2 regions of the Vreelandella sp. L-15 genome follow, and region 1 is predicted to be linked to the other one. Evidence: predicted binding sites of a transcription regulator. Region 1 holds the regulator's gene; the other holds the start of a gene.
What was found. The regulator FliA, encoded in region 1, starts transcription of late flagellar genes. The targets are predictions, from matches to a motif close to CTAAAGTTNNNNNNNNNNCNGCCGATA.

Region 1 (15,515 bases):
ATGCCGACCTGAACGCTGGCCTGATTGGTGAGGACGAAGCGAAAAAGCGCCGTGCCGAGGTTGCCCAGGAAGCGGATTTTTATGGCTCAATGGACGGTGCCAGTAAATTCGTCCGCGGTGATGCCGTGGCAGGCCTGGTTATCATGGTGGTTAATATTATCGGCGGCCTACTGATTGGTATGATGCAACACGACCTGGGGTTTGCCGATGCTGCCCGCACTTATACGCTGCTAACGATTGGTGATGGCTTGGTTGCCCAGATTCCGGCGCTGGTGATCTCTACGGCGGCAGGTGTGACTGTTTCACGCGTCAACACCGAGCAGGATGTTGGTCAGCAGATGATCAGCCAACTGTTTGTGAACCCTCAAGTAATGATCTTGGCAGCCATGGTAATGGGCCTGCTAGGCCTTGTTCCCGGTATGCCCAACCTCGTTTTCCTTATTTTCACGGCGCTGCTGGGCGGCCTAGCCTGGTATCTAATGCGTAGAAAAGAGCAGACCTTGGTTAAGGAAGAGATCTCTGCAGCACCACCGCCCATCCAGGAAACACCTGAAGCCAGTTGGGAAGATGTTCAACTGGTAGACATGCTTGGTTTAGAGGTGGGGCATCGCTTGATCCCCTTGGTGGATTCCCGGCAGAAGGGTGAACTGCTGGACCGTATTAAAAGCGTACGCAAGAAGTTTGCCCAGGAAGTGGGCTTCCTGCCGCCCGTGGTGCACATTCGCGATAACTTAGAACTACCACCCAATACCTATGTGCTCTCCATGAAGGGAGCGGAAATTGGCCGCGCTGAGGCGCAGGCCGGTAAATGGCTAGCCATTGATCCTGGTCAGGTCTCGGGGGAGCTTCAGGGTACACCGACCCAAGACCCTGCCTTTGGCTTGCCAGCAGTATGGATTGACGCTAACCAACGGGAGCATGCTCAGGTATACGGGTACACGGTCGTGGATGCCAGTACGGTCATCGCCACGCACCTTAACCATCTGCTGCACCGTCACTCGCCTGAACTGCTGGGCCGCCAGGAGGTTCAAAAGCTGCTGGACAAGTTGGGCGAAGATCAAAAATCGCTGGTCGAAGAAGTAGTGCCGAAGTCCATCTCCCTCACCGTGCTGCAGCGCATTTTGCAGAACCTACTGGATGAGGATGTCTCGATTCGTGATATGCGTACCGTGCTGGACACCTTGGCAGAGCATGCGGGTCAGCAGAAAGACCCCAACGAGCTAACGGCTCTGGTGCGTATTGCGCTGGGCAGGGCCATTACCCAGCAGTGGTTCGCGGGCCAAGATACGCTGCATGTGATGGGGCTGGATGCGCAGTTAGAGCAAGTCTTGTTGCAAGCAATGAACGGCAATGGTGCGATGGAGCCAGGGCTGGCGGATACCTTGATGAATCAAGCGCAGCAAGCGTTAGAGAAACATGAAGGCAGTGGTGAAGCGCCTGTGCTGGTGGTTCAGCACTCGCTACGGGCCGTGTTGTCGCGCTTCCTGCGCCGCCGCATGCGCCACTTAGTGGTGATGTCTCAAGCGGAAATTCCCGACGACCGCACCCTGCGCGTTACCACGCTGGTGGGTGGTCGCTAATGGCCACACTTCGAGCGGTAATAGCCTTTTACGTTTTGGCAACAGGTGAAACATGAGCGTTAGACGTTTTGTCGGAGCAAATAGCCGCGACGTAATGCGCCAAGTGCGCGAAGTGTTAGGTGATGATGCACTTATTGTCGCCAACCGTCGCACCGAAGGCGGCGTTGAAATTCTCGCCATGGCGGATGACGCCGTTGACCAGTTCGACCCGTCGCCGACGACGCCAGCGGAGGAGCCGAAGGCTAGCCCCGCGCCAGCGCCTGTCTTTTCACTGCCAAAGCAACCAGACCCCCTAGAGGCGATGAGTGAGCGTCTGCTTCGGGAAATGCAAGATATGCGCGAACTACTGGCCCGCCGCCAGCCGTTGCCAACGACTCAAAGCGGTGCAGACACCGCCTACGAGCACCTACGGCAGTTGATGGCCCGGGTTGGCTTCAGTACAGAGCTGAGCGAAGAGGTGCTGGAAGCATTGCCAGATGAGTTGAGCGCGCTCGAGGCTACTAACGACGCGCCGCTTAACTGGCTGCGTGAGCAGTTAATGGCACGGCTTAACGTGCTGCAGCACGAAGAGAGCTTCTTTGATCAAACGGGCATCGTCGCATTGGTTGGCCCCACTGGGGTGGGTAAAACGACCACTACTGCGAAGCTTGCGGCACGCTTTGTGATGCGCCACGGCACTCGCCCAGTGGCGCTAGTGACCACCGATAGCTTCCGTATCGGCGCTCATGAGCAGCTGCGCATTTATGCACGGCTCTTGGATACGCCCATGTATGCCCTAGACGCTGAACAGCCGATTGATGAATTGGTTGGTCGGCTACAAGGTAAGCAGTGGGTGATTATTGATACCGTGGGGATGAGCCAGCGGGATCAGCGGGTGATTGAACAGATCGCCCATTTACAGGGTGGGAAGTCCACCGTGCGTCTGGTGCTGTTGCTCAACGCCGCCAGTCAGCCGGAAACGCTAGAAGAAGTCGTATTGCGCTACCGCCAAGCGGCGAGAGCTGCAGGTGCCGAGTTAGACGACTGTATCATCACGAAGCAAGACGAAGCTGGGCGGCTTGCGCCGGTATTAGACATCGTCATGCGCCACGGTATGAGGGTGCTGTTTGGCTCCTATGGCCAGCAGGTGCCAGAAGATATGGTGGTCGCGACACCACCCGCACTGATTGATCAAGCACTGTCGGCCAACGTTTCGAGTAGCGCGCGTGCTGAAACAGCCCCACTCAGCTTGCCACGCTGGTCGCGGGATGTGTTAGGGCAGGGGCGCAGGCTCTCCTCGGTGTTAACCCGCTTGCGTCAGCGTGTCGTCGATTTTCACCGCTTGGAAGCCGCCTGGGACATCGCAGCGTTGCCGGGGGTGATACAAGACCAGCGCCTAGATGAGCTGTTAGCCGGAGCCTCCACCACTCGTGACGCGTTAGGGGTGGTTTGGTCGCCCCGCCGCAACGAGCGAGGTTGTGACTGGTCGATGCCAGATGTTGCCTTGAATGAGCAAGGTGCTTGGCTGGCACTGACTCGCCTTCAGCACCGTCAGCTAGCGGGCTGGCAGCCACGTTTGGTGCGTTGTGCAGGAGATGTTGCGGTTCATCTGCTGCCTACCCTGCCAGACGCTGAGGCGCTGGCTTGGCTAAACGCTCAGCATCTGACGTGGGTCAGCATGGTGCCCGCGAGCCAGCGGGTATACTGCCAGGGCGAGCGCTATACCCTGCGTTCCCTGTTCCAAGAAAGCACCTTAACCCATAGCGTGGGCATCCGTTTCCGCGGGCAAAGCATGCAGCTTTCCAGCGCCTATGTTGAAGCGCAGGACGTATCAGGTAACCCCGTATTGGCGTGGGTCGGTGAGGTAAGCGACCCTGAAAGCACTAAGCGAATCGTGCGCCGCTACTGGCTAACGCCTGCACGTTTGGGCAGCGATGTGTTAACGCTTTTAATCACTCAACTGCAGAGTGACGGACTGGCATCGCTCACCAAGCGTGCTTGGCAGCAGCTTAAAGAGGCCGATGGGGGTGATGTCAGCAGCGAGCTGCGCCTGCTGATGGCCAGCGGCGCGGCTGCAGTAGCTGGCCATCTAGATATCGTTGACGATGAGGACGCTCAGGCCCTGCGAGCCGATTTGCTGCGCTTGTTAGGAACCCAGCGCAAGCGGCGTGATACGGCACTGCTTGATGCATTAGTACACGTTCTGATGGCGCGCGATGCCATTCGTCAGCTAGGTAGCGTCAGTCGTGAGGGCGTGGTATGAGTGGCCAGGATCAGGCGGCTGGCCTGCGCAAATGGGCCGATTTACAGCGCCAGCAGCGCGGTGCTGATGAAGTCGGCCATAACGTGGAAAGTGACGAGACAGTGCCTGCCGCACCCGTTAACGAAGAGGAAGCCGCCGCGTATACCCAGGAGGCCATGGCACCGACGGTAGCTGCTGCTGCCGAGCCTGCCACCGTGGCGCCTCCAAGACCGAAAAAAACGTTAGTGGTAGTAGGCTTACCTCATGCTGGCGCAGCGCAGGTGGACAAAGTGCGAGGTCGGCTGGGGCAATGGTCGGCCCTTGGGAGGCAATGGGCAGGAGACCCACAGGATTGGGATGTTCATATTGTCATGCCTGACAGCGCCTCGCTGACTGACTTAGCCGAGCGTTACTCACGCTGGGCGTTGTGGATCAACAGTGATGCTGACGCCTTTGCCACCATGTACCGAGTGTTGCGCCAATTACGCGAGCATGGTGGTCCGCAGCGTCTTCTAGCCCTTCATGAACCCCACCTGCCGCGCCGGGGGTTGCTGGATAATTTGGGCAATGCTTCCGCTCGTTATTTAGATATTGAGCTTCTGCTGCTGGCGCGCTAGCGGCGGGCCAGGGTGCATGTGTCGCTCAAGGGGAGAGTTATGCAGAGTTTGGCGAGTTGGGTAAGTAACGCTAAGCAGATGGCTATTGAGGCGTTGATAAAACCTGCAAAGTTGTTAACAGTAAGAAAAATGGGCTGTTTAGGGCTAGTAGCAGGGTTATGGCTTTTCGCGTTGAATACGCAGGCCGCAACCGGCAGTTGGAGCAGCCAAGTGCCTAGTGTGATGGTAGCAATGAGCGACCGTACCAGCAGCAGCCAGGCGATAACCCCGCCAGCGGGCGTCCCACTGCGTAATGCTGTGCTGTCGCGAATTCAATGGCGCTTTGAATCACCGCCGGGAACGCCTGTGAACGCTTGGCTATGTCATCCTGAACGCTGTGTTGCACTATCAGGCATGCGCGGTAGCACGACCGCTCTATCGGGAATGTTGGCGAGCGCACCGCTGTACTTTCGGTTTACGCTGCAGCCAGGGCAACGCCCTGTGCGAGTACAGGGGTTACAAGTGATCGTGAACTATCAGTAAAGGTTGTTAAGCCGCGAGGCACGAGGATGTATACAGCACAAGGCAGGATCAAACAGAGTGAGCTGTTAACTCAATACATGCCACTGGTGAGACGTCAGGCCTTAACGCTGCAGGTAAGGTTGCCCGCGAGTATTGAGCTGGATGATCTGATCCAGGCGGGTATGGTGGGCTTGTTAGAGGCATTAGGGCGCTTTGATGCTGCCCAAGGAGCAACATTTGCTACCTTTGCAAGCCAGCGCATCCGTGGCGCGATGATGGACGAGCTGCGCACTCGTGACTGGCTGCCCCGCAGCGTACGCCGCTCGGCACGGGCGGTAGATGATGCTGTGCGTCGTTTAGAGCAGCAGCTGGGGCGCCCCCCGGAAGAGGGGGAGATTGCCCGTGAACTGGAGATGCCGCTAAGTGATTACCAGCAACTGCTCAACGATACCAATAGCGGGAAATTATTGCCGTTCGAAGAGCTCATTGCGGATGGCGGCGAGCCTGCGGGGGACGACACTCACCGACAGCCGTTTGAACAATTATTGGATGAACAGCAGCGGCAAACGCTGATCGACGCCATTGAAGCACTGCCCGAGCGCGAGAAGCTGCTAATGGCGCTGTATTACCAAGAAGAGATGAATCTAAAAGAAGTGGGCGCTGTGCTCGGTGTCACCGAATCACGGGTTTCACAGCTTCACAGCCAGGCGGTGAGTCGGCTGCGTGCTCGCCTACATGAGACTAATTAATCCTCTCACTCACTAACCATAACCGGCGAGGAGCCGTTGATGAATCCATCTACGCTGATCGGTATATTTGCCAGCATGCTGTTGTTGGTAAGCGTTTTATTTTTTACCGCAGAGTCTCCCGAGAGCTTTATTAACTTACCGGGGCTTGCCATTGTGGTCACTGGCACGCTGGCGGCCACGTTTATCAGCTATCCGCTGAAAGAAGTGCTGCGTGTGGTGCGTCTGGTTGGTTTAGTTTTCCGCCGTGAAAACACCTATGTGCGAGATGACATCAATGAGTTGGTTTCCATGTCGCGCCTTTGGTTTAAGGGGGATGTTAGAGCGGTTGAGAAAGAACTGGAACATACCCGTAATCCGTTTTTGCGCACCGGTATTCAACTGGTCATTGCGAATACAAAAGAGGATGAAATCTTCGACATGCTGCGCTGGCGTATTGCGCGGCTGAAAGCCCGCGAGCATGCTGAAGCCCAAATTTTCCGCACCATGGCCACCTATGCACCGGCCTTTGGCATGATTGGTACTTTGGTAGGCTTGGTCAACATGCTCGAAGTGATGGATGCGGGTGACCTGGAAGTAATTGGGCCCCGGATGGCAGTGGCGCTGTTGACTACTTTCTATGGCATCCTGTTGGCCAATTTGGTGTTTAAACCGATTGCCGTGAAGCTAGAGCGGCGTACGGAAGAGCGCCTTATCACTATGAACATGGTGCTGGAAGGCATTTCGCTAATTACCAAGCGCCGTCTGCCATCGTTTATTGAAGAGACGCTTAACTCCTTCGTAGCGAATTACCACGACGAAATTCGTGACTCGAACGTTAAGCCTCGGCCCGATATGGGTTCCGCATTAAAAGGGTAGCGCCATGCTCGACCGCGACTCACGGCATGCTTTGGAGCTTCCCGCCGAAGTGGGGGAGAGTGACGAGAGCTGGCTGACCAGTTACCTGGATGTATTGACGCTGCTGATTACCCTGTTTGTACTGCTGTTGGCGCTTACGCCATCCGGCGGTGGCGAAGGGAGTGAAAGCAGTATCATGGATCCCTCGAATGCCGTTACGTCACTGCCATTGGCTAGCCTAGCCACAGGAATACTTCCCCGCCACGATGGCTTACATCCCCAAATGGCAGGGCTTGATATCCCTGGAGTGAGTGTCTCCCAGGGGCAAGAGGGCGTTACGCTACGTATTGACGATAGCCTTTTATTTCCCAGTGGCAATGATGTGCTAACGCCCCAGGGGCAAGTTGTGTTAGAACGGCTCTCTCCGGTGCTACAGGCTTTTGATGGTCAAATTTCCGTTGAGGGCCACACCGATAATGTGCCGATCGCGACCGCTCGGTTTCCGTCTAACTGGGAACTCTCAGTGGGACGAGCTATCGCAGTGGTACGCCAGTTAGAGCGGCAAGGTATTGCCATTTCACGTATGCGGGCCGTCGGCTATGCCGACACCCAACCCATGGAAAGTAATGCTACTGCGGAAGGGCGAGCTGCCAACCGACGCGTTGAGCTGTTGCTGAAGCAACAGGTCAAGGGGTAAAGAGATATCTCGAGGCTATCTTCGTGTCGAAGCATCATTCGCTACTGACAGCTGTAAAACGCTGATGGCCCGGGCCGATGCCGCTATGTATCAAGCCAAGCACAGCGGCCGTAATCGAGTAGAGGTTGCGGAAGAGCGTGCGCTTAACCCGGAGGAGCAGGTGCCTCTGTGATAGAGGCGCCGCTACACAGCGACTGCATGCGTTGAATGGCATCGCCAGCACCTTCCAAACTAAAGGTCATGTACCACGGTTCCTGCTCACCCTGGTCAAATCCTAAAAACAGCTGCTCGCCCGACTGCATCTCAGCGATCAGCGTCTCCATATCGCTCAAATAAAAATGGGCATAAAAGCCGTCATCGCCCCGCTCGGTAATAAACTCCGCCATGGTATCGACAATCGGGTTGTCACCAATCCGCAGCCGAGTGGGTACCAGATTCACCGCTCGGCTCTCACCCTGCTGCTGCGCTAGGGTGACGCGCATCTCCAGCCACGGTAAATCACAGACTCCTTGAGTAGCATTTATGCTTAGCGTGGCATCGGAGTAGCTGTGGGTCTCTACAGCACGAAAGTGGCGCTCTTCTCCTAGGGTCAGCGCCATGGATTGCCAGTGCCCATGGGTAGCCACTGTTTCCACATTAAATGTAGCGGCCAATGAAAGGGGAGCTGTGACAAGCAGCATGGCGGTGACGGCGAAAGTTGATGTTTTCAGGAAGTTCATAGGTCGTATCGTCATCGAAAACTTTAAGCCTATAGCGTGTTGGGAATAAGCAAAAGGGCAAGGTGCTGATTTTTCTATATCTAGTGTTGTTGGCATCAAAAAAACGGCCCATATAGTAGAAATTCGGGGCTATACTCCCCTACGATGCCGCGTATAATCGGCCCGTTTTTTAGCGCGATCGCTACCCATCGTGAAGGAGTTTCGTGAACATGAGTACCGCAGCCAAGGCGATGAAGACATCCAGTGAAGTCCCTATGCAGGCTCCATCTAGGGAAATCTGGGATGCCAAATATCGGTTAAAAGATCGTCATGGCCAACCGGTGGATCAAGATGTCGCAGCGACCTTTGAGCGCGTGGCCCGGGCCCTAGCTGCCGTAGAGGGTGAAAAGGCCGATGAGTGGCTACCCAAATTTCGCTGGGCGCTGGAAAATGGTGCTATTCCCGCTGGGCGAATTCTCTCTAATGCGGGAGCCGAAGCCTACAAGCCCGCCGTCAGTCTGATTAATTGCACCGTTTCTCGCACTATTCGTGACTCTATGCGCGATATCCTCGACTCCGTGGTCGATGCGGGTATGACATTGAAGTCGGGCGCCGGTATTGGCTACGACTTCTCGACCCTGCGCCATAAAGGTGCCTTTGTGTTTGGCGCAGGAGCGGGCACCAATGGCCCGCTGGCGTTTATGGATATCTACGACAAGATGTGCTTCACCGTGGCCTCGGCCGGAGGCCGTCGCGGTGCCCAGATGGGTACCTTCGATGTGGGGCACCCGGACGTGCGCGAGTTTATTCAAGCCAAGCGCGAAGCAGGGCGGCTGCGTCAATTTAACCTGAGCCTACTCATTACCGATGAGTTTATGGAAGCGGTGAAGCACAACGCCGATTGGCCGCTGGCCTTCCCACTGCATCCTGGTGAGAAAGAGGATGTGAGCGTCGAAGAGGTGATTTACCGCGACTGGCCGGTGGTGGAAGAGGGCTACACGGTGGATGCCGAAGGGCGCGTGGCCTGCCGTGTTGTCGAGGTGATTAAAGCTCGCGAGTTGTGGGACACGATTATGTCCTCCACCTACGACTACGCCGAGCCGGGCTTTATCCTAATCGATCAAGTCAACCGCATGAACAACAACTGGTTCTGCGAAGATATCCGCGCGACTAACCCCTGCGGCGAGCAGCCACTACCGCCAGAGGGCGCTTGCCTGCTGGGCTCGGTCAACCTGACCAAGTTTGTGATCGAACCGTTTAGCGCCGAGCCGCGGTTTGATTGGGAGCGCTATCGCAAAGTCGTAGCGATTTTCACCCGTATGCTCGATAACGTGGTGGAAATTGCTGGCCTGCCGCTCCCCCAGCAACAGCGGGAAATTGAAGCCAAACGCCGCCACGGCATGGGCTTTTTAGGTCTTGGTTCGACCCTGACCATGCTGAAAATTCCCTACGGCTCCCAGGCGTCTCTGACATTCACTGAAGAGGTCAGTCGTCATTTGGCCCTGGAAGGGTGGAAGCAGGCGCTGGAGCTTTCTAAAGAGAAGGGCATGGCGCCAGTGCTTGAAGAGGAGCACACCATTACGCCTAAGATGATGCGCGAGCGCCCTCAGCTCGCCAGCGACGGCTACGAGGTAGGTGACAAGGTGCCGGGGCGGATTCTGCACGCCCGCTACAGCCAATACATGGCCAAAGTGGCCGAGCTTGAGCCGGAGCTAGTGGCACAGCTCGCCGAGCACGGCGCGCGGTTTACCCACCACAGCTCGATTGCCCCCACGGGTACCATCTCGCTCTCCATGGGCAACAACGCCTCTAACGGGATCGAGCCGTCGTTCTCCCATCGCTATTTCCGCAACATCATTCAGTCCGGTAAAAAGACCAAGGAGCAGGTGGAGGTCGTGTCGTTTGAGCTAGCGGCCTACCGCCACTTTATCGCTGCCGATGCGGTAGAGAGCGATCTGCCGGATTACTTTATTACCGCTGACGCGGTCACTCCCGAGCAGCACGTCGCCGTTCAAGCGGCAGCTCAGCAGTGGGTGGACTCGGCGATTTCCAAAACGGTCAATGTACCCACCGAGTTCCCCTTTGAGCAGTTCCAAGACCTCTATCTGCAGGCCTACGAGAGCCGTTTGAAAGGTTGCACTACCTTCCGCTTTAACCCGGAAGCCTTCCAAGGCGTGTTGGTGCGTGAGGATGACCTGAAAAACACCACCTATGTGTTTGAGCTGGAAAATGGTGAAACCCTTGAGCTAACCGGCGATGAGAAGGTGCTTTACGACGGTGAAGAGCATAACGCCGCTAACCTGTTTGATGCCTTGAAAGAGGGCACCTACGGCAAATGGTAATCGTAAGCGCAAGCAAGGCTTAGCTTGATGAGCTGTCTAAAGAACTGGGGAGAACGTTATGGCGGTTGAAATTACGTCGAAAATTGTCGGTTACCGTATTAAGCAACAAGGGCAGCCCGCGCCTGCACCGGAGCTACCAGATGAAGACCCATTAACGGTCCGCATTCCATCGCGCCCGGAAGGCACACTGGAAGCAGTGTCTGAAAAAATCTCTTATGTGGGGGCTGAAGGGCGCAAGAAGGTCTACTTGCTGGTCTCGTTTATGCCAGTGGAAGGCGTGATTGGCGGCCAGCGTGTGGTGATTGAGCGTCCGGTGGAGTTCTTCTTTCCCTCGGGCCAGCTCTCCAGCGAGCACCAGTGGATTACTGCGACCATGCGCAGCCTGTCGCTTGCAGCGCGTGGGGGCTATGTCACTCAAGCCGTGGCAGACCTGCGCAAAGTCGCCTGGGACAAAGGCTTGGTACGCTGTGGCATGAATCGCTGGAACAAGCCTATGTTTCACGACTCGGAAGTGGCGGCGATTGCTTGGTCGATTCAGCGGATTCTCTATCGGCGCGGTTTTTTAGATCAGGAGGGCAACCAAGTGCCGGTGGAGACGTTGGTTGCACGCTATGCGCACCGCATGCAGCATGGACATGCCTGGCAGCCGGAGGAGCCCCCGGCGGCTGAAGACTCTGCCGGCGCATCGTCTTCTGGTGAAGCAAGCGGTGGCCCCGCTACGGTAGGCACGTGCCCTGAGTGTCGGGGTGATTTGATCATGATGGATGGCTGTCCAACCTGTTATGCCGGGTGCGGCTGGTCAAAGTGCGGCTAGCCGCTGGCATCACTCGTCAAATAACGGCCTGATATTATCGGTAAGGTAGCAGTCATCAAATTCCCCTTCCGTGGCCAGCGCTTCAAGGTTGGGGATTGAGACATGATGGCGGTCGCGAAACACCAGCCCATCTTCGCTGAGCGCACTAAAAGTACGGATCACGTGTACTGGTGTCATTTCCAACAATTGTTGCGACTAAACAATAATTGCTGCGACAATCTCTATGTTGAGTTTACATAGAGTGCGCCTTTGTGACCGTTTCTCTTAAACAATCCAGAACCTTTAGCTTCCATGATGGCACCCTAAAAAACGAGGCAGAGCGCTTGGTCGTTTGGTGGTACGGGCCTATATTTAAGAACAATCGCTTACGAAGCGTCCCTAAAATCCATATCTTCTTAAGAACCATCGACCATGAAAATAACTTAGGAGGCGTGATGAGACGTGAGACTGTCTTAACGCATCTTGGGCTATTGAGAATAGGGTCAGTATGGGAAAAGGGCGTGAGTAGCTCGCGTATTGCCTACGAGGAAAGAAAATTCTCCGTTTCTTTTTCTCCAGGCGGCTGGCGAATTGTCACCTTAGATGATTTACGACAATCAGGACGAAGCCTCTATACCGCTTTTCATGACTCGAACTACTTACCCCAGAAAAATCAGCACAAAACATACCTGATTGAATTTGACCTTCCAGATGGCAAACACTTGCTCATCCCTTGCACAGAATTTTTTATTCGCGTTTACGGCCGATCTTCTGAAATCAAGCGAGTGCTCGCCACTTACCCTTGGGAAGAAGTCAAAAAACGTCTTTATCGACCGCTTGATGCGCCTGCATCCCCAGGTACGTGGCCTGTCAAATTTACCTATCATGTTCATAAACACGATGCCATTTTGCTCGCGCATATGTTGTACGATCCGTATGCCAAGCGCGCTGCAAAATATATATATTCACAATTTGAAACCAGCTCCACGCCAGATGAGATGCTTTTAAAAGCCACCCCATGGTTTCAAGGCAGCGGGGAAATCTCTGTTTCTGGCGTTCCAATTGATGGTGGCAACACATTCCTAGGCTTGCAGATATTAGGCTGTACGCAGCCCGATGGTGCCACGATCCACCGTGAAAGAGAGAAATCAACGACAGTACCAGCCACCGATGGCGACGATGCCCCCTCTCAGTTCCCCTATCATCAGCTTCAAGACATCCCCGATGTCATTGACCTGACGGATGATGACGAGCCCGACCATGGTTCTTCCTGGCTAGACCTTACTGAGGACGAATTCGTTATTTTAGGTAAGCCTCGCGCCGTCTTGGATAAACGATATACCCGAAAAAACGTGCCCGATACACGAGGCGTCCCCGTTCCGGGTGACGAAACCATTTTCTCCACTGGGGAGCCACATGGGTCAGGGAAGGGAGTGGGACAAGCGTCTATTCATGCTCCTATTACACTGGAATCACAGGGCTTTCTACGTGATATGTGGAATGCGCTTCTCTATTTACAATCGGCCTATCCCGCAACGATTCGTGGCGTTAGCTGGTTTACCTTTGAAGACGGATTCAGCACTTCTCCTGACCCTCGGTTAATCAGCCTCGAACCTTTCGAAATAGACGAGGAGGTGGAAACGTCAGTCGCTAATTGGGTTTACATTGATACTCAGACCAAGGTACCTCGCGGGGTGCTCGTCGTTCGGGTGCATGTGTTAGATCAAACGCTCTATCTCATGGAGATCCAACGACGCCCTCCAAAACCCAGAGCTGGCGGTAGCGAGGAGGCATCCAAGCCTCCTTCCTATAAAGGTTTAGTCTTCACGCTGAGCCACCAAGGCAGCTTCGAGCAGTGGTTACGCCAAGTGCTGTCTAACGTGCGGCACGTAGAAGGTGTTGTCCAAAAACTAGTTGGTCACTGCCCAGGATTCGCCGATACGTTCAAGCACCCTAAATCCAAAAAGGAACAGATACCCTGCGAAGCCTCTGTGTTAAATGCTTTTAGCAAGGTCAGTATTGGTCGCAGTGACTTAGCATAGGTACTATTTGCCACCTTTATGAGTAGCGGTGTCTGTTTTGTCGCTAAGAGCAACCTGTACACCCCGTGTGCAGGTTGCTCTTCTGACGAAGAGCCGATACGGCCATCCCTTCAGTGGCGGGCGAGGATCTTCGCTGCGATGGGCGAAGTGATCATTTGAATCACGGCAAAAAAAGCGGCTGGAATTGCGATCTCTGATGGCAAGCCAGAAGCAGCGACAAACGCTGCAGCGATGCTGAATTCCTTTTTACTGACCGTGAAAAGATAGGTAATCACCTCTTTGCGATCAGAGGTGAGTAACCGTGAGGACATACCTACCAGGTACCCAATCAAATTGAGGCACAGGGCCGCGCCCGCAATCACAAACGCATACCAGCCATAGCCAATGATCGTGGTGGCATTCGGCCCGACCACGGCGAGTAGGATCAGCAGATACAGAATCGACCCTATCCCTGCATACGCTGAATCATGCCGTGCAAAGAAAGCCGAGAACCTTGTACGCAAGCTGACCCCAATCACGGTAGGAAGAAGCACGATTAGTGTTAATTCAAGAATAATTGATCCAAGCGGCACGTCTAACTGAAGGCCGGTGAGCCATAAAAACAGGAAGGGAACAATAAACGGACATAACGCGGTGTTGACTGCGTTGAAAACAGCGGCAAGCGCCACATTGCCTTTCGCCATCAGTACCAAAAGAGGAGAAGACACATCTGTCGGCAGCGTGCCGAGCAAGGTTTGGCCAGCAGCCAGCGGGCCGCTTCCAAAAAATAGACGGCCCGTTAGCCACCCGGCAATCGACATAGGCCCATAGACCAGCCCCAATGCCAACAACTGCCGTGACGGCTTTCGGAACACGATGCGCACTGCATGCGCATCGAATGTGAGGCTGATAATCAACATCAGTAATGCCAGTAATGGCCCAATCGCGAACTTAAGCATTATTCCGGTGGCCGGAAAGAGTAAGCCTCCCCCCGCGACGACGATTACAAACCAGACAAGGTGCGCCTCGACAAAATAAATGAATCTACCCATGGTGGATTGGACGTTACCGGTTGAAGTGGATTGAGCCCCGCACCTAAAACATGATCACCTTCGGCCCAGCACACAAAGGCTCCTTGGTAGCTAGGGACGTGCTTCCCAATCCAGCGATGCAAATAGATAATGCTCAAGGGTTGAAGCTTTAGTTGCTAGAGGTTTTATAGTACCAAGAACAGATAATTCGAGAGAGGGTAACAGATGGGACATCATCATGATCATCCCCACATTGATCCTGCCTCTGGCGACCGGCGCGTCAGCATCTCCATTTGGGCCAATGGGCTCTTAACCATCGCTCAAATCGTCGGTGGCATTATGGCGGGGAGCCTATCGCTGATCGCTGATGCGTTACATAACTTTTCTGACTTGGCAGCATTAGTCATTGCCTTTGCTGCTCGTAAAATCGCCAGACGGCCTGCCGATGTGCATATGACCTTTGGCTATGGCCGCATCGAGATAGTGGCAGCACTCATCAATTACACCACCCTCATTATTGTCGGTGTCTACCTGATTTACGAAGGCGCTATGCGGATGGTCGATCCCCCTGAGATAGAGGGATGGACGATCGTGATTATTGGTGGCGTCGCGCTCGTCGTCGATGCCCTTACCGCCATGCTCACGTGGTCAATGCAAAAAGAGAGTGTCAATATCCGCGCCCTTTTTCTGCATAACTTATCGGATGCGTTTGCCTCCATCGCCGTGATTATCGGTGGTTCGCTTATTTTACTGTACGACATGCGCTGGGTAGACCCCGCGATCACGATAGGGATTGCGCTATATATTCTTTACCTAGCCTTCTCTGAAATTGGCGGCCCTATCCGTACGCTAATGCTGGGATCTCCCCCGGACATTGACGGGCAGGCAGTCGTTGAGACCGTACGAGATATCGAGGGAGTCCAGGATATTCACCATGTGCATCTATGGCAGATGCAGGAAAACATGGCAGCCCTTGACTGCCACGTGGTTCTGACAGAAACCGGCTGGCAGCAGCTTGAATCCGTCAAAGCAGAGATCAAGGAGCAGCTTAAAATGCGCTTCAGTATTGCTCATTCCAGCCTAGAGTTTGAGCATAGTGACCACGCGCATCAAAATGCCAATCTATATGGGCATGAGTGACAGACCGAGGCCGGCTCCCAGCTCAGGTAGATAGCGAGCAGCTTACTCCCATAGCGATTGGCTTATTTTTCAACCCTACTTTTCCACCCCATCGTTGAGACAGAGAGAGAAACATGTTCAAAAAAGCGTCTTTTATATTGGCCGGTACGTTAATGCTGACCGCTGCGATCGTCGCCGTATCGAAGCCTGCCCTCTTAGACATGCAAGCTCAGGCAGCAAAAGAGAGCGGTGTCCAGGCCGAGGACTCCTTGGTGCGTTCACACTCCCCCTTCTTGGGACGAGAAGACGCGC
Region 2 (15,515 bases), on a different contig from region 1:
ATAGAAATAGCTTTTGAGCGCGTTCCTGCATTATGGCCCGCTAAGTCAAATAAGATATCGATCTTATCATCGCGCACCTGCTGGTTAAATGCAGCATCATCTTGATACTTGACCATTTGCCACTGGCTTGCCAGCGCTTGAAAACGCTTAGTAATCGCATCATTGCTCGCGCTGGTCGAGTAAAAATAAAACTCCATTTCCTCTGGGTGCGTATTTTCTAGTGCCGCAATAATCATGTTGCCGACGGGGTGCTGGCGAAATCCATCTGAAAGCAGCCCAATCCGCAGTTTTCTGTCAGGCGACCTATTCTCAGGAACAGGGCGTGCAGGTGGTTTCTTTACGCCATAACGCGACTGCCATTCTCGACAAACAGCGGCTATATCACTTTGCTGCTTCGAAGGATCATAATGAAATCCGGTAATCAGATTAGAAAACGGTGTTGAATTATCTCCATACTTGATCGCTTGAGAGAAGCTATTCGCTGACGACGCTAGTTTGCCTAGCTCACGTTGAACAACTCCCAGTTCATTCCAATATCTCAGGTTTTCTGGGTGGTGCCTTGTCAAAGCTTCAAGTACTGCCTCTGCTTCTTCATATCGGTGCAGGCCAAAAAGGGCGCGTGACTTAGCATGCAATACGTCCGAATTCTCAGGTTCGACATTTTCAGCTTTTTCTATCCATTTCAAAGCACCAGCAGATAAACCATTGTCAAAGTCAATCATCGCAAGAATGATCAAGGCGCGTACACTGTGCTCATCCAAATTAAGAGCGTGCTTGGCACTTTCTTTGGCCAGCAAGAACTCACTTGCGCCTAAGTAGGCGGCGGCAAGCCAAGCGTGAATATGTGCGGCTTCCCCACTCAAGGATACCGCTCGCTGAAGCGGCTCTATGGCTTCTGAATGGCGGTTAGCGGCGATATAGGCGACCCCTAGCTGCACCCAGACCTCTGTCTTGTTTGGCGTCTTGCTAGTTAATCGTTTGGCCTGTGCTACTGTCAGTACTCGCTCGGCATGAGGAGCTTGTTTAGTGCCAAGTGTAGAGGTATGTATTTTGAGTCGACGAGATTTAGCCATTAGTAACTCTGCTGATAAGGATCGTTTAGGCAGTTTATGCGTCTAGCCTACTTGAATATCCAGATATTTTGCCACTTATCCATGATAATTATTAATAAAAAACCGGCTCCGAAGGAACCGGTTCATTAACAACAGATAATAAAGCCAAAGCTCTATCATCAGGCTTTAAATTAGCCCAGCAGAGAAAGAACGCTCTGCGGTAGCTGATTGGCCTGAGCAAGTACAGAAGTACCCGCCTGCTGCAGGATCTGTGCACGCGTCATCTCAGCAACTTCCGTTGCATAGTCTGCATCTTCGATGCGTGAACGCGCTGCAGAAAGGTTCGTTTCGTTGGTGCTCAAGTTAGTAATAGCGTCTTCGAAACGGTTTTGCACAGCACCAAGGTCTGAACGGAAAGAGTCGATTTTGCTAAGCGCATTATCCAAAGTGCTTAACGCATCAACGGTACGTTGGATATTGTTGCCTTCAGCGTCTTGGGCAATAGAAATGCTAGTAATAGTACCGGCATCTTGATCAATATCGACTTTAGCTTCATAGGTTGCATCGTTGCCAAATTCATCCTTGCCTTGAAGGAAATAGTTACCTTCGCTGTCAGACACAAGATTCATACCTTCTGGCAAGTCTGCATCAGCTACAGCAACGGTATCTACTGAGGAGAGGACTGCTTGCGTTTGCGCACCACTGTCTACGTCTACATTAGCAGTTGCCAGCGCAGTGCCGCTTGAGTCCCAAGTTACCTCACCGGTATCATCATCCAACGTACCAGCATAGTATTTGCCATCGTCTGCAAATACTGCGTAGTCAGCGCTGCCTGAGTAAGAATCAGACAGGCTGTAAATTTCTACTGCATTGGCACCATCACCACCGGTTGCTTCGATGTTGTAGAGATTATCACCGGCTGAGGGAGCATCAATAGACACATCGATTTCACTGACTCCGGTACCCGCTGCACCAGGACTAGTAATGTTTGAAAGCGCTACCTGCTGTAATGCACTAGAGTCTTGAATGTTACCTGTAGTAGGGTTGCCAGCAAGCTGGATACTTACTTCACCGGTAGTGGTGTCGCGGTTGACGTCCACAGCGTAGTAATTACCATCTGCACCGCGTAATGCATATCCATTTTCAACGTCTTCACGGGCAAACAGGTTACCCTGTACTGCAGCCGTGTTAGCACCAAAGAAATCTGTAATGGTGTCACCTGCAGTTCCTCCGTTAGGAACTACATCAAGACCAACGAGAGTTGATTGAACACCTGCAGTGCTACCATCAACAACGATGTCACCAACAGCAACTTGCTCAGTGATAGTTGTTACACCATTCGGGGCGTCAGCATTGACGATATCAGCTTCGTCAATCGCCCCAGCACCAGAGTCAAAAAAGTATTCGCCTGTCGTGCTATTTTGTTGTAGTGCGTAGAAACTACCGTCACTACCACGAACAGCGAAATCTGTACCTACTGATCCACCTGCAGTTGCCGCAGCAGCCTCTACCTGGAAGACACCATCCGCAGTGATCTTAGATGCAGCTGCACCTGTACCTGGAGTAAACGTATTAACGGCGGATAAAGAAACCTTATCCTCGACAGCGCCTTCCAATTCAATATCGGTAACGTCTGAGAAGTTAGTGCTGGACAGCATATTGCGGACATCAAAGGAAGCCACACCTAGCGTACTGCTGTTAGTAGTCTCTAGGTTAACTGTGATGGTTTGACCATCTTCTGAACCTACTTGAATCTGAAGCGGCTCAGTTGATTCAGATAATACGCGCGTACCGTTGAAGTCGGTTTCTTCTGAAATACGGTTTATTTCAGCAAGGCGCTGGTTAACTTCATCTTGAATAGATTTCAGGTCATCTTCACTGTTGGTGCCATTTTGCGCCTGAACCGTCAGCTCACGAATACGTTGAAGGTTATCGTTGATTTGGTTCAAGCCACCTTCAGTAGTTTGCGCGATAGAGATACCGTCGTTGGAGTTACGCTGCGCTTGAGCAAGACCGCTAATCTGGGCGCTCATACGGTTGGCAATGGCTTGCCCAGCAGCGTCATCTTTGGCGCTGTTGATGCGCAGGCCAGAGCTCAGACGCTCCATAGAAGTTTGCAGTGCGCTTTGTGATTCACGCAGGTTCTGCTGCCCGATCATCGATGTGATGTTGGTATTGATCACTGACATGGTGATTCTCCTTGCTGGAACACTGGCCTAGAAGGCCCGCTTTTCGGCCACGTTGTGTGCCGTTGTATTGATTAACGGCATAAGGAGGAGAACCTTTAGGGCGAATAGTAAAAAATTATGTAAATTTTAGTGAACGCTGACCAACATAGCGCTACATAGCTGGTCAAGGCGCTGCATTTTTAATCGTAGAGGGGTATTGTACGTTCATACGAATGCAGTAGAGGACGCACCATGTCAACAACCTACCTACCTTTGCTACTAGGCGGCATCGCTGTTGTGTTAGGGCTAATAAGCGCTGTGCTTTTTTACAAGGTGGTGATTGCACCACGTAAGGCTGAGCTTTCCTCTCAGCAGGCCCCTACTCCCTCAGCAGAGCAGGCGGATACCCCCAGCTATCAAAGCCAGCCTAAAACAACCAGCAAGCAGAGCAAAAAGCCGACCCAGCAGTGTTTGTTTGTGATGTTTGATGCGCCCAGCCAAGCCGTTAACCAAGCGCTGGGGGAAATGCTCACCGAGAAAAATGCCTTTTATGAGGCGGAGCTAGGCGCCTTCCATCTTCCGCCGGGGCCGCAGGGCTACCCGATTATGCTGGCTAGCGCTACCTCGCCGGGTAAGCTGCCGCCGCTACATAAAGAGCATAAAGAGGGGGAGCATACGCCGGTGCAGGGGGTGTCGATCTTGATCCGCTTTTTGAACACGCGAAAGGTGTCGCGCAACCCGGAGGATTTAATTACCTTCACCCATGAGGTGGCGGCACTGGGTGGCAAAATTTTGGATGCTAAGCGTAAACCCATCACAGAAGAGAGTTTGGCGGCCATGTACCGAGATGGGGATTAGCTGGAAAGGCTTAAGGTTGCTTCGTTGTTGTGCCCTGCCATCATGTGCGCGTATTAAGAAATGTGCCGAAATCCTTCGCCCGCTGAAGCGGCCTCCCACTTTAGACTGACTCTCACTTTGCCTGGCTTCTACTTTTGACTGAGACTCTGTGAGGGCAGCCTTATGAGTGCCCCAAGGGGTTTGTCAGGATAGGACTTGTAGTGAATTCAGTGCTTGGTTTCGGCGCGGAGTTTCGCTACTTCTTCCAAGGGGAGTTCTTCAATCTCGGCAATGAGCTGGTCGCTCATTTCTGTTAAAGCAATCAGCTTGCGCGCTGCGTTGCGCTTGCCCTCTAATGCCCGCTGTTCGGCTTCCTGACGACCTTCTTGCCGGCCTTCTTGGCGGCCTTTTTCAATACCTAAGCGCTCAATGGTGTTCACGTAAGGCATGTGTTTTTCCTCCTGTATCGCATAAACCGCTTGCGCAAAATCAGGGTCTAGGCGTTTTGGTAACTGGATCATCCAATCGATAATGTTAAATAGCCGTAAAATTTGTTCGCGGTTGTAGCCACGCTCATATAAAAGCCTAATGAGGGCTACTTTGGTGTCTTTGCGCGTCGCGCTATTTTTCACCCGTTTAGCCTGGATCTGGGCCATCACTACCAGCGCAAAAACGTTGTCGCTGGTTTCTAGCGCAACCCAGTTGCCTTCCCAATCTATCAGTTTAGCCGTAGGAAAGGTAAAGGTCAGTTCACACCCCCAGCGCTCGTAATGAAACGTTGTGGGGCGGAAGCTTTTACGGGTATCTGCCAGTACTGCAAGGCTGACCACTTCCATTGCGTAGCGATCCCGCAAGCGATACTGATAGGTAAACATCCGCTCGGAAAATTCAACTTCGGGCTCACCCTGCACTTCAACGTGAATCAGCACCCAGGTCTCGCTACCGTCTTTGGCATAGACTTTGATCAGTTTGTCGGCGTAACGTCGGCCGCTTTCGGCACCAACCGTAATCTGTTGCAATTCTTTATCAAGGAAGCTGTAGCCTTTTGACCAATCAACGTGCTGGTTTATCGTCGGAAACAGCAATTCTAGAAATTCTTTAAAATATGCCTCTAACGCCATTTTCCATGGGCTGTCATGGTCAGCGCGGTGACGGTCATCTTGATCGCTCATGATGGCTCCTCTATTGGTACATATACCTTACCAAAGAGCGTTCTTGAATTGGTGAGAAGTCGTGCACAACAGTATTGTCGGCGACACCACCTAAACACAGATTACCTTTTTAGGTTCGTGCTTGATGGCTGTGCGGATTTTTCTACGTATTTCACAAAGTAGCCATTTTATTTTGCCAAGCGGCCTCTTTCTGAGCGGTTCACTTTATTGCCCGTTGAGGCCGCTTTTGGCGTTATTGGCTACCATGACGTTAGCTACTTTTTACGGCCTAGCTGGTAGTCTAGCGCTTCAAACTGCTGGGTTAGGTAGCTACTCATGCTGTTCATCTGGGCAATCATGCTATCTAGCTGGCCGAACTGGGTGCGGTAGCGGCTGATGGTGCGCTCGATGGTCACTTCCATGCGTTCAAAACGCTCGTCTAGGCTTTTCACTCGGTTTTCGGCACCGCTAATCGCTAGCTTGACTACTCCGTTATCGCCAAGCATTCGCTCTACGGTACTGTCGAGCTGGGCTGCCAAGCCATTCCCTGCTTCGCCACCTACGAAAAAGTCGCTGAGTGCTTGGGGGTTATTGGCGACTAGATCGCTGATTTTATCGTCATCCATTTCCAGCGTGCCGTCTCGTTGCAGGGTAATGCCTAGCTGGTTAAGCGTGGAAAGCTCGCCCCCGGCTACGCCTCCCGTCAGCACACTACGCAGGCGGCTTTCAATGGTGCGCACGGTGCTGTCGCCTACCAGCTCACCGGCAGTGTCGGCATCGCCGCTGAAGCTGGTGAGTTTTCCAATGGTGCCTTTTAGGTCGTTAAACGCTTTTACAAAACCGCTAATCGCTTCGCGCTGCTTGAGCGTATCGCGCTCTACATTAACCGTGCTGGTCGCCGTTTCGCCTTCGGCAATACTCAACTCTGCCAGGTTGAGCGTGACTCCTTGAATGGCCCCTTCGATCTGGTTTTTGGCACTGCTGATGGCAATGCCATTGACGGTTGCGCTGCATCTTCGCCAGCACGCTTGGTGGCGGCATCTTCAGCAAAGGGCCCTGCCACCGTGACTTCAGGGGATTGGCTGGTATCGACAAAGCTAAAGCTGGCAATAGAAGCATCCGCACCGGTATTTTTAGAGCTGAGCGCCAGCCGGTAGCCTTGGCCATCGTTGATGATGGTGGCGTTAACGCCTGCATCTTTATTGGAGTTAATGGCATCGCGTATCGCCGAAAGGCTGCTGCCGGGGGCGATATCAATATCCACAGCGTCCGCACCACCAAATTCCAGCCGTAGGGCCGTTGCACCTTGCAGGTCTAGCGGGGTGTCTCGGTCAGTCACACGGGTTGAGGCCAGGGTGCCAGAGGTGGCTAACTGCGATACCTCTACCCGGTAGCTACCGGGCAGCGCACTGGCGGAGGTAGTGGCTTTAATGGCATCGCCACGCACGTTGGCGGAAAGGCTTTGGTAGAGCTTCGGGTCGTTGAGTTTCGCTACAGCATCTTGAAAGCTGTTTAGCGATGTTTGCAGCTGGCCGTAGGCAGAAATCTTATCCTGCTGTTGCTCTTTTTGGCGGGTAATCGGCGCGAGTTTGCCCCGCTCCGCTTCTTGAAGCTGATCTAATAAACCGGTGAGATCCAGGCCAGAGCCGACGCCTAGAGAGGTTATTGTCGCCATGCAGATGTTCCTCGATGCAAAAGGCTAAACCCACAGTCATTGATACAGTGCGCCAACAGTGGCGTTGCGACTGAGTTTAATAGTCTTTTTATCGACGGAACAGCGGCTAACTTTAGGCCTTTTTTATCACTTAACTACGAATACCCCATTACCCCAACAAAAACGCCTGCTTAGCGCAGGCGTCGTTTTGCAGCGTTTTTGCCAATGTTAGCTTAATTGCGGCCTAACTGAGCATCCAACGCATCAAACTGTTGAGTGAGGTAGTCACTGGTTTGGTTCATTTGGGCAATCATGCTATCCAACTGGCCAAACTGGGTACGATAGCGAGAAATGGTCTGCTCGATGGATTGCTCCATGCGCGTGTAACGCTCGCCCAGCGACTCAATGCGGGTTTCAGCGCCTGAAATCGCGCCGGATACCGTGCCATTAGTGCCTAGCAACTGCTCGATGGTTTGGTTGACTTGGCCTGCCATGCCTTCGTTATCGGCAGCGCCTGCAAAAAAGGCAGAGAGCGCATCCTGATCATTGGCAATGGCATCATCTAGCTTGCCGCTATCAATTTCCAACGTGCCATCGCGCTGTAGTGAAATACCGATATCCGTCAGCATGGAGAACTGGCCTTCGATACCTCCACCCAGCACACTGCGTAAACGAGACTCCACCGTGCGTACCGCACTGTCGCCCAGCAGCTCCCCAGCAGCGCCCGTTTCAGCATTAAAGCTGGTGAGTTCGCCAATGGTGCCTTTTAGATCGTTGTAGGCATCGACAAAGCCGGTTATCGCTTCGCGTACTGCACGAGTATCTTGCTCTACTGCCACGGTGCTATTTCCCTCTTCCTGAAGGTTCAGTGTTACTCCTTGAATGGCTCCCTCTACTTGGTTGGTAGGGCTAGTGATGGCCACACCGTTAACATTCAATTTCGCATCTTGGCCTGCTTGCGTAAACTCTGATTTCAACTGCCCGCCAAATTCCTCCCCTAGCGTTATGCCTGAGATAGATGCGTCTTCACCGGTTTGCGTGGAATTAAGCGCTAGCCGGTAATTTTCACCATCAAAGATAATAGAGGCAGAGACACCACTATCTTCTTTCGCGTTAATGGCATCGCGTACTTCTTCAAGCGTGCTGTTGGCAGCAATGTCTACCACAACGTCAGCTTGCTCAGCGCCTGCAAAGTTGAGTGTCAGCTTGGTCGCTTCTGTGGTCAGGGCGGCAGTTGAATCCGGCACGCTTTCGGTTGCCAGGGTGCCCGATGTGGCTAACTGAGTGACGGATACGTTATAGCTACCGGGCTGCGCTTCGCCATTGGCCGTGGCAGTGAATGCTTCACCGCTAACGTTGGTCGAGAGGCTCTCATACAGTGTGCTGTCGTTGAGAGCATCCGCTGCGTCCTGAAAGGCAGAAAGGGCCGTTTTCAGCTGGCCGTAGGCGGAAATTTTGGTTTGCTGGGTTTCCAGTTGTCGCTCGATGGGTTCCAGCTTGCCGCGTTCGGCTTCTTGCAGTTGGTCTAGCAAGCCGTTGAGATCAAGCCCTGAACCGATACCCAGTGATGAAATGGAAGCCATGCGTTACGTCCCTTTTTCGCGTTGTGCGGCCGTCTTACCGATTTTGCGGCAGCCATTATTCAAGTTAGCTAATTAGTGATTTATTCGGCATTGAGACTATTAACTTTAACAAATTTATTAGCCCTGGGCTTACCCATTTATCAGAAACAACAAACCAAAGCTATAAACCTATGTTTATTAAGACTTTCTACCGACACCCACATAGCAAACACCCGCCTCACTCAACGCGCTGGGTGCGTATAAATTACGCCCATCTACCACTAATTTATTGTTTAGCTGGCTTGCTAACCAAGTGAAGTCAACGGTGCGAAATTCTTTCCACTCTGTGCAAATAACCAGTGCATCGGCACCTTTTACTGCCTGTATGCGATCACCTGCGAGCATCAGGTCGTCACGCTCGCCATACAGCCTTCGGCACTCACCCATCGCTTCCGGGTCGAACGCTTGCACCTTCGCCCCTGCTGCCCACAGGGCTTCCATCAGTGCTCGGCTGGGCGCTTCGCGCATATCATCGGTGCCGGGCTTAAATGCTAGCCCCCAAATAGCAATCACTTTCCCCTCTAAGTTACCGAGGCTCTCTTGCAGTTTTATGTAAAGCGTTTGTTTTTGGCGCTGATTAACGGCTTCTACGGCTTTTAATAATTCCGGCGTGTAACCTAATTGCAAAGCAGCTTGCTCAAGGGCGTGCACATCTTTCGGAAAACAGGAGCCGCCATAACCACAACCAGGGTAAATAAAGTGATAGCCAATACGCGGGTCGCTTCCGATTCCCCGGCGTACATCTTCAATATCAACCTTTAAGCGCTCCGCTAAATTCGCCATTTCGTTCATGAAACTAATTTTGGTCGCTAGCATGGCGTTGGCAGCATATTTCGTCAGTTCTGCCGCTCGCACGCTCATAAACATCAGCTTGTCGTGGTTGCGGTTATATGGCGCGTAGCAGGCTTTCATGCGCTCTTTTACCCGCTCGCTCTCGGTGCCTACGATAATGCGGGCGCCGCGGGTGAAGTCGTCAATGGCAGCGCCTTCTTTCATAAACTCAGGGTTGGAGCACACATCGAAAGGGTGTTCAACCTTACGTTGCTGTAGCACGCGGCTGATGGTGTCTCTCACACGCTCGGCGGTGCCTACCGGCACCGTCGATTTATCCACCACCAGCTTATAGCCCTGCATGTGCTGGCCGATACTTTCCGCGACGCTTAATACGTACTGCAGGTCGGCGCTGCCACCTTCGTCTGGCGGGGTGCCCACCGCGATAAACAGCGTGTCGCTTTCGGTGACCGCGTGGGCGGCATCTGTGGTAAACCGCAGGCGTCCGGCGGCGACGTTATGGGTAACCAGCTGGCTCAGGCCTGGCTCGAAAATAGGGATCTCACCACGGCTAAGCTGTGCGATGCGGTTAGCATCAATATCCATGCAGATGACCTGATGACCCACATCCGCCAAACACGCACCTGCCACGAGCCCTACATATCCGGTACCAAAGACACTAATCTGCATAATCAACCAGCTCTAAAAAGGAGTGCCGCAAGCCTATCACACCTTTTTTGTAATTCAGATGACACGCAAAACTCAGCCCAATACATAGACCTTGGTCTAACACTCCTACTGCTTTATAATGCACTGCAGCACACCCATTTTGCTGCGATTGCAGGAGCAACCTACCATGCCCGCTGAAGCATTATCCCCCGCGACCACTGCTTCCTTCCACGTACAGCGCAGCTTGCGCCACTGCCTTTCTAGCGTAGCGGAACTGCTTTATGAGAGCGGCCATGTGCTTGAAACCATCACCCTGATACAGCGTGGTTTATCGCACCAGGAGTTGATCTCTCTGAGCCATCAGCACCCCCGTTGGGCGCTTTGCCAGCAAGTGTTGGAAGAGAGTGATGCCGCCACTTTTAATGACTATGGCCGTTTTGTGTTAACAGCCATGGGCCGCGAGCTGATGTTTGATATGTTTGGGCAGGGAGCCGCAGACTGCGCCTAACGCGTTAGCCAAGCGCCCGCTAGACAGGAGCGGGCGCTTGGCAGCACAGGCCAGGGGGATAGAGTGAGTGGTACAGCAGCGTAGCGCTTAGCGTAGGCCCAGTAGGGAAAGAATAAACAGCACTACCACGATCAAACCCACGATATAGATGATGTTACGCATAACGGTGCTCCTTGCTTGTTGCGTTTTCGAGAAAGCAGATGGTTGCTCACCCTTGAGCTGACCCTTCCAGCCTAGCAGGCTTTGTTTTGTTTTGCGTAATCAGCCCCCCCTATCGCGGCCCGCCTTATCAATCAGCGCGAAAAACCTAGTAAAGCATTAGATGAGACTCATCACTACTACCGTGAAGGTCACGCCGGTAAGCAAGAATCCCAACGCCAGCATCAGGCCATCTCTGGCCACCAGCCCCAGCCCAAACAGCGTGAGTGCCAATCCAGCGCCATTGGCACTGAAAGGGATGAACTCCATGGGTGGCATCGCTAACGCCACCAGCAGGCAAGCGAAGGCCGTCACCCGAATACCGATGTAGCCGGTCATCCAAGCCAAGCGCACGCCCAGCAAGCCATCGACCCATTTGGCGGGCTTTTTCATGTAGTGCAGCGCTTTATCAAACTTCTGCCGTGATAAAGAACGCTTAAGCAGCCATTTAGGCAGCCAGAACGTTTCCCGCCCTACCAGCAGCTGTGAAGAGGTCAGCAGCACTAACACCGCCATCAGTGTTGGCATGCCGGGGATATCACCAATAATCGGCGCCAGCGTTATCAAGCCTGCCAATAGAAGCAGCGGCCCAAACGAGCGTCTCCCTACCGCATGCACCACATCATCCACACTGACCTGCGCGTTTTCCCGCTCCATCCGTTCCATGGCGTGGATCAGCTCGGTTAAATTCGTCGCATCCTGCGTTTCTTTCATAGGCACTGCGGCGCTCCTTTGCCATTGAGCTCTGTTTAAAGTAGGTATGTTTCGCGTCGATCTGTTTAGCTCAGGCCTGTTGAACATCGCTGCTTGGTTAATCGCTTGGCCTCTATAGGTTAGCCCCTGGTGCCGCTCGCCACCCAAGCTTTACGCTGCCTGTTCAAGCCCTTTTAACCTTGTCACTCTTTCCGCTTGGCAAGCTGCTCTTTGAGCTGCTTGGGCACTTGCTTGATGATCAGCCGGTCCTGGGTTTCGTCATACTCAATGCTGGAACCCAGCAGGTGTGAATCAAAGCTGATCGAGACGCCTCCAGCGCGGCCAGTGAAGCGGCGAAACTGGCTGATAGTGCGTTTGTCCGGCGGGATTTCCGGCGAAAGGCCGTAGTCGGCGTTGCGAATATGGTCGTAAAACGCCTTGGGCTGCTTCTCATCCACTAGCTCGGAGAGCTCTTCCAGCGTCATGGGTTCGCCTCGGCGCAGCTGCTCGTTGGCGTAATCAACCAGAGTATCGGTTTTTTCCCGGCTGGCGTCGTCGTCCAGGTCCTCTTTTTCGACGTAGTCGCTAACCCGAAAAATTCATAAAAAAAGGCGAACCTTGCCCAACCCATTGATATAATGGGAGTTACGCCAATAACGCTTCGGAAGAAGCTAAACAAGGTTCGCCCATGTCCAATTCTATCCCAACTCAACTGCGCTTTCCTCCCTTTGCCGGCTTTACCGTGCGAGCTGATTTCGAGGGCGGAGCGTTGTCATCCGACTTTGGCCCCCTGCTGCTGCGTGGGGTGGACCAACAGATTGGCCTGGTTCATCGACTGGCCCAGGCCATCGACGACCGCCGTCACGCCTCTTATATCGACCACTCACTTTCCGATCTATTAACTCAGCGGATCTTCCAGATCGCCTGTGGCTATGCCGATGCCAATGACGCCAACACCCTGCGCCGTGACCCGATGTTCAAGCTCGGCACCGAACGCAAGCCGCTTGAGCCAGAGCAGGATCTGGCCAGCGCACCGACCTTCTCGCGCCTGGAAAATGCCGTTAACACCCGCGACCTTTACCGTCTCGCCGAGGCCTTTGTAGAGCAGTTTGTCGCCAGCTACGCCAAGCCTCCAGAGATGATCGTGCTGGACATGGATCACTCCGAAGACCAGACCCACGGCCAACAGGAACTGGCGTTTTATAATCACCATTACCAGAGTCACTGCTACCTGCCACTGTTTCTGTTTGAAGGTCTGTCGGGCAAGTTCATTACCGCGGCACTGCGCCCCGGCAAACGCCCGACGGGGGCAGAGAACGCAATGATCCTCAAGCGGGTGCTCAAACGGCTGCGCCAGCATTGGCCCGAGACCCGCATCCTGCTGCGTGGTGATGCTCATTTCGCCAACGTGGAATTGATGCAACTGGCGCTCGACGATCCGTACACCGATTTTCTGTTCGGCCTGGCCGGCAACAGCCGTCTGAAAAAACTGGCCGAGCCACACCTGCAATCCACCCGGCGGCTGCACGATACCCGCTGCCATAACGCTCGCCTCGCGGAACAGGCCCCGCCGCAACGCTCGCGCACCTTCCACGAGATCGATTATCAGGCCCGTTCCTGGCCACAGGCGTTTCGCACTGTCCTGAAAGCCGAAACCATGGCCCTCGGCGATAACCCCCGCTTCGTCGTCACCTCCCTGGAAGAGTCAACCCCGGAAATACTGTACGCCGAGCTGTATTGCGCCCGGGGCCAGGACGAGAATTTCATCAAGATGATGAAAAACGACCTGGCCAGCGACCGCACCTCGGATTGCCGCTTTGCGGCCAACCACCTGCGCCTGTTTTTCTCCTGCGCCGCCTATGTGCTGCATCACGCCTTGCGCGCCGAACTGTTGCAAGGCACCGAGTTGTCCCAGGCCCAGCCCTCGACGGTCATCATCAAGCTGTTCAAGCTGGCCGTACGGGTGGTGCAGTACAAAGACCGCATCAAGCTCCACCTGCCAGGTAGCTGCCCGGTCAAGGCCCTTCTGCACACAGTCACCGAACGGTTATATCGCCTGCCTCGGCCCAGGTTAAACACCGGCTGAGCCGCCGTCGGCGCTCGTGGCCACCTCCATCTCGGGCTCGGGAGGCCTTCCCTCGCCCGGACGCTGGAATTGATCGAATAATAAACACTTAAGGCCGGTGACTGGATGACATCAGAGCGACATTGGCGCGCATACTACTAATAATTCTCATATCTGGGCGTAATGGGCTAACCGAGAAAATTTCGTGGCTGCTGCTTGGGGTGTTTATGAAATGTTCGGGCTAAAGGCTTTCAGCAGCGTGCGGGTTTCGGCGGGGGCATCGATGCCCTCTTCCATGCCCAGCAGCGCCGCTACGCCATCGGCGAGCTTTTTACCGCCCCGGTCTTTTAGAAACGAGACGTACTGCGTGCTTTCCACACCGCTCTGCCACTGGGTCAGGTTGATGCGGGCTGCCAGGGTGAGTTGGCTCGTGTTCAGTTGGGCGGCAGGCACCGCTTGGTGCGCGTCGTTAAAGCCGATACCTTCCCGTTGGTGAATGAGGGCCATCAGCAGCGTTTCCGTATCGCCCTGTTGTAGATGGGCAATGACCAAGTAACCGCCAACGGAGAGCTGACCCTGCAGCGTTTGGGCCAGTCGCTCGGCCATCGCGTTCGCCAGTTGAGCAAAGGTTTGCTCGTCGGCTTGATACGCCGTGAGCCACGCCAACAGCGGCCCGGCCTGCTCGCCCTGCTCGGCAAAGCGCCCCCAGCCCTTCGCTTTGGTGTTGTAGGTGTCGTTTAGCGCATTCACTAGGCTGGCCATCACCGTGTCGTCACTGGCGGCGGCCTCGGCAGGCGGGGCCGTCACACTTAAGCGTTCGCCGTCGAGGGATGGCTCAAGGCGGTAGACAGTACTTTGCAGTAGCGGCATAAACAGGCATTACCTTTATAAAAACGTCGAAGAGGTCACTTCAGCATCAGGGCTTTAAGCGGTAACCGGTGCGGAAAATCCAGGCAATGGTGGCAAGGCTTGCCGCCAAAAACAGCAAAATCATCGCCACGCTGGCCCCCAAGCTGACATCGCTAATGCCGTAGAAGCTCCAGCGGAAACCGCTGACGAGATACACCACCGGATTCGCCAGGGTCACGCTCTGCCAAAACGGAGGCAGCATATCGATGGAGTAGAAGCTGCCGCCCAAGAACGTGAGAGGGGTAATCACCAGCAGCGGCACGAGCTGCAGCTTGTCGAAGCCATCCGCCCAGATGCCGATGATAAAGCCCAGCAGGCTAAAGGTGACGGCGGTCAGCACCAGAAACGTCAGCATCCAAAACGGGTGGGCGATCTCAAGCGGCACAAAGAAGCTGGACGTGCCGAGAATGATCAGCCCCAGCAGTATCGATTTCGAGGCCGCCGCCCCTACGTAGCCCACGACAATCTCCAAATAGGAGATCGGCGCCGACAAAATCTCATAGATGCTGCCGGAGAACTTGGGAAAAAAGATTCCAAACGAGGCGTTCGAGACGCTCTGGGTCAGCAGCATCAGCATAATCAAACCAGGAACGATAAACGCGCCGTAGCTCACCCCGCCAATTTCGGTAATCCGCGAGCCAATCGCCGCGCCAAACACCACAAAGTAGAGCGAGGTAGAGATCACCGGCGAGACAATGCTCTGCAGCAGCGTGCGGCGAGTGCGGGCCATCTCCGCCATGTAAATCGCACGAACGGGATAGAGGTTCATGAGCGCTCCTTCACCAGGTCCACGAAGATATCTTCCAGCGAACTCTGCCGGGTGTGTAGATCTTTAAAGCTGATGCCCGCCTGCTCTAGCTGCGTTAACAGGGTAGAGATCCCTCGCCCCTCCTCTTCCTGGCGGCCATCGTAGGTGTACACCAGTTCAAAGCCATCGGCGGCCAAGCTGAGTTCTTCCTGCGCCAGCGCAGGCGGCAATTCTGCCAGCGGACTGTGGAGCTGCAGGGTGAGCTGCTTACTGCCCAGCTTTTTCATGAGCGCGGCTTTCTCTTCCACCAGCACGATCTCGCCGCGATTGATGACGCCTATGCGGTCGGCCATCTCTTCGGCTTCTTCAATGTAGTGGGTGGTGAGAATGATCGTCACCCCATCGTCCCGCAGCCCGCGTACCACGTTCCACATATCCCGCCGCAGCTCGACGTCCACCCCGGCGGTCGG

Region 2: a site for FliA is predicted at 6,973-6,999, ahead of fliD (flagellar filament capping protein FliD). Genes of this name have one in related genera too.

The regions. Positions count from the first base shown of each region.
Region 1 covers NZ_JBSXNN010000105.1:92,883-108,397, reverse strand. Annotated here, with positions in the region: gene flhA (flagellar biosynthesis protein FlhA) at 1-1,580, shown strand, start outside; gene flhF (flagellar biosynthesis GTPase FlhF) at 1,633-3,822, shown strand; gene AC13CY_RS17775 (hypothetical protein) at 3,819-4,418, shown strand; gene AC13CY_RS17770 (flagellar protein FlhE) at 4,590-4,940, shown strand; gene AC13CY_RS17765 (RNA polymerase sigma factor FliA) at 4,967-5,668, shown strand; gene AC13CY_RS17760 (motility protein A) at 5,708-6,523, shown strand; gene AC13CY_RS17755 (OmpA/MotB family protein) at 6,528-7,199, shown strand; gene AC13CY_RS17750 (hypothetical protein) at 7,343-7,933, opposite strand; gene AC13CY_RS17745 (adenosylcobalamin-dependent ribonucleoside-diphosphate reductase) at 8,128-10,239, shown strand; gene AC13CY_RS17740 (hypothetical protein) at 10,298-11,053, shown strand; gene AC13CY_RS17735 (hypothetical protein) at 11,063-11,230, opposite strand; gene AC13CY_RS17730 (hypothetical protein) at 11,305-13,074, shown strand; gene AC13CY_RS17725 (bile acid:sodium symporter family protein) at 13,185-14,105, opposite strand; gene AC13CY_RS17720 (cation diffusion facilitator family transporter) at 14,310-15,224, shown strand; gene AC13CY_RS17715 (DsbA family protein) at 15,338-15,515, shown strand, end outside.
Region 2 covers NZ_JBSXNN010000079.1:68,060-83,574, reverse strand. Annotated here, with positions in the region: gene AC13CY_RS11830 (TDP-N-acetylfucosamine:lipid II N-acetylfucosaminyltransferase family protein) at 1-1,073, opposite strand, end outside; gene AC13CY_RS11825 (flagellin N-terminal helical domain-containing protein) at 1,244-3,241, opposite strand; gene AC13CY_RS11820 (hypothetical protein) at 3,473-4,078, shown strand; gene AC13CY_RS11815 (RpnC/YadD family protein) at 4,285-5,229, opposite strand; gene fliD (flagellar filament capping protein FliD) at 5,484-6,161, opposite strand; gene fliD (flagellar filament capping protein FliD) at 6,128-6,883, opposite strand; gene fliD (flagellar filament capping protein FliD) at 7,096-8,445, opposite strand; gene AC13CY_RS11795 (UDP-glucose dehydrogenase family protein) at 8,623-9,945, opposite strand; gene AC13CY_RS11790 (hypothetical protein) at 10,112-10,432, shown strand; gene AC13CY_RS11785 (exopolysaccharide biosynthesis protein) at 10,751-11,344, opposite strand; partial or broken gene AC13CY_RS11780 (nucleoid-associated protein) at 11,527-11,910, opposite strand; gene AC13CY_RS11775 (IS1380 family transposase) at 12,012-13,409, shown strand; gene AC13CY_RS11770 (nucleoid-associated protein) at 13,614-14,258, opposite strand; gene AC13CY_RS11765 (ABC transporter permease) at 14,305-15,066, opposite strand; gene AC13CY_RS11760 (ABC transporter ATP-binding protein) at 15,063-15,515, opposite strand, start outside.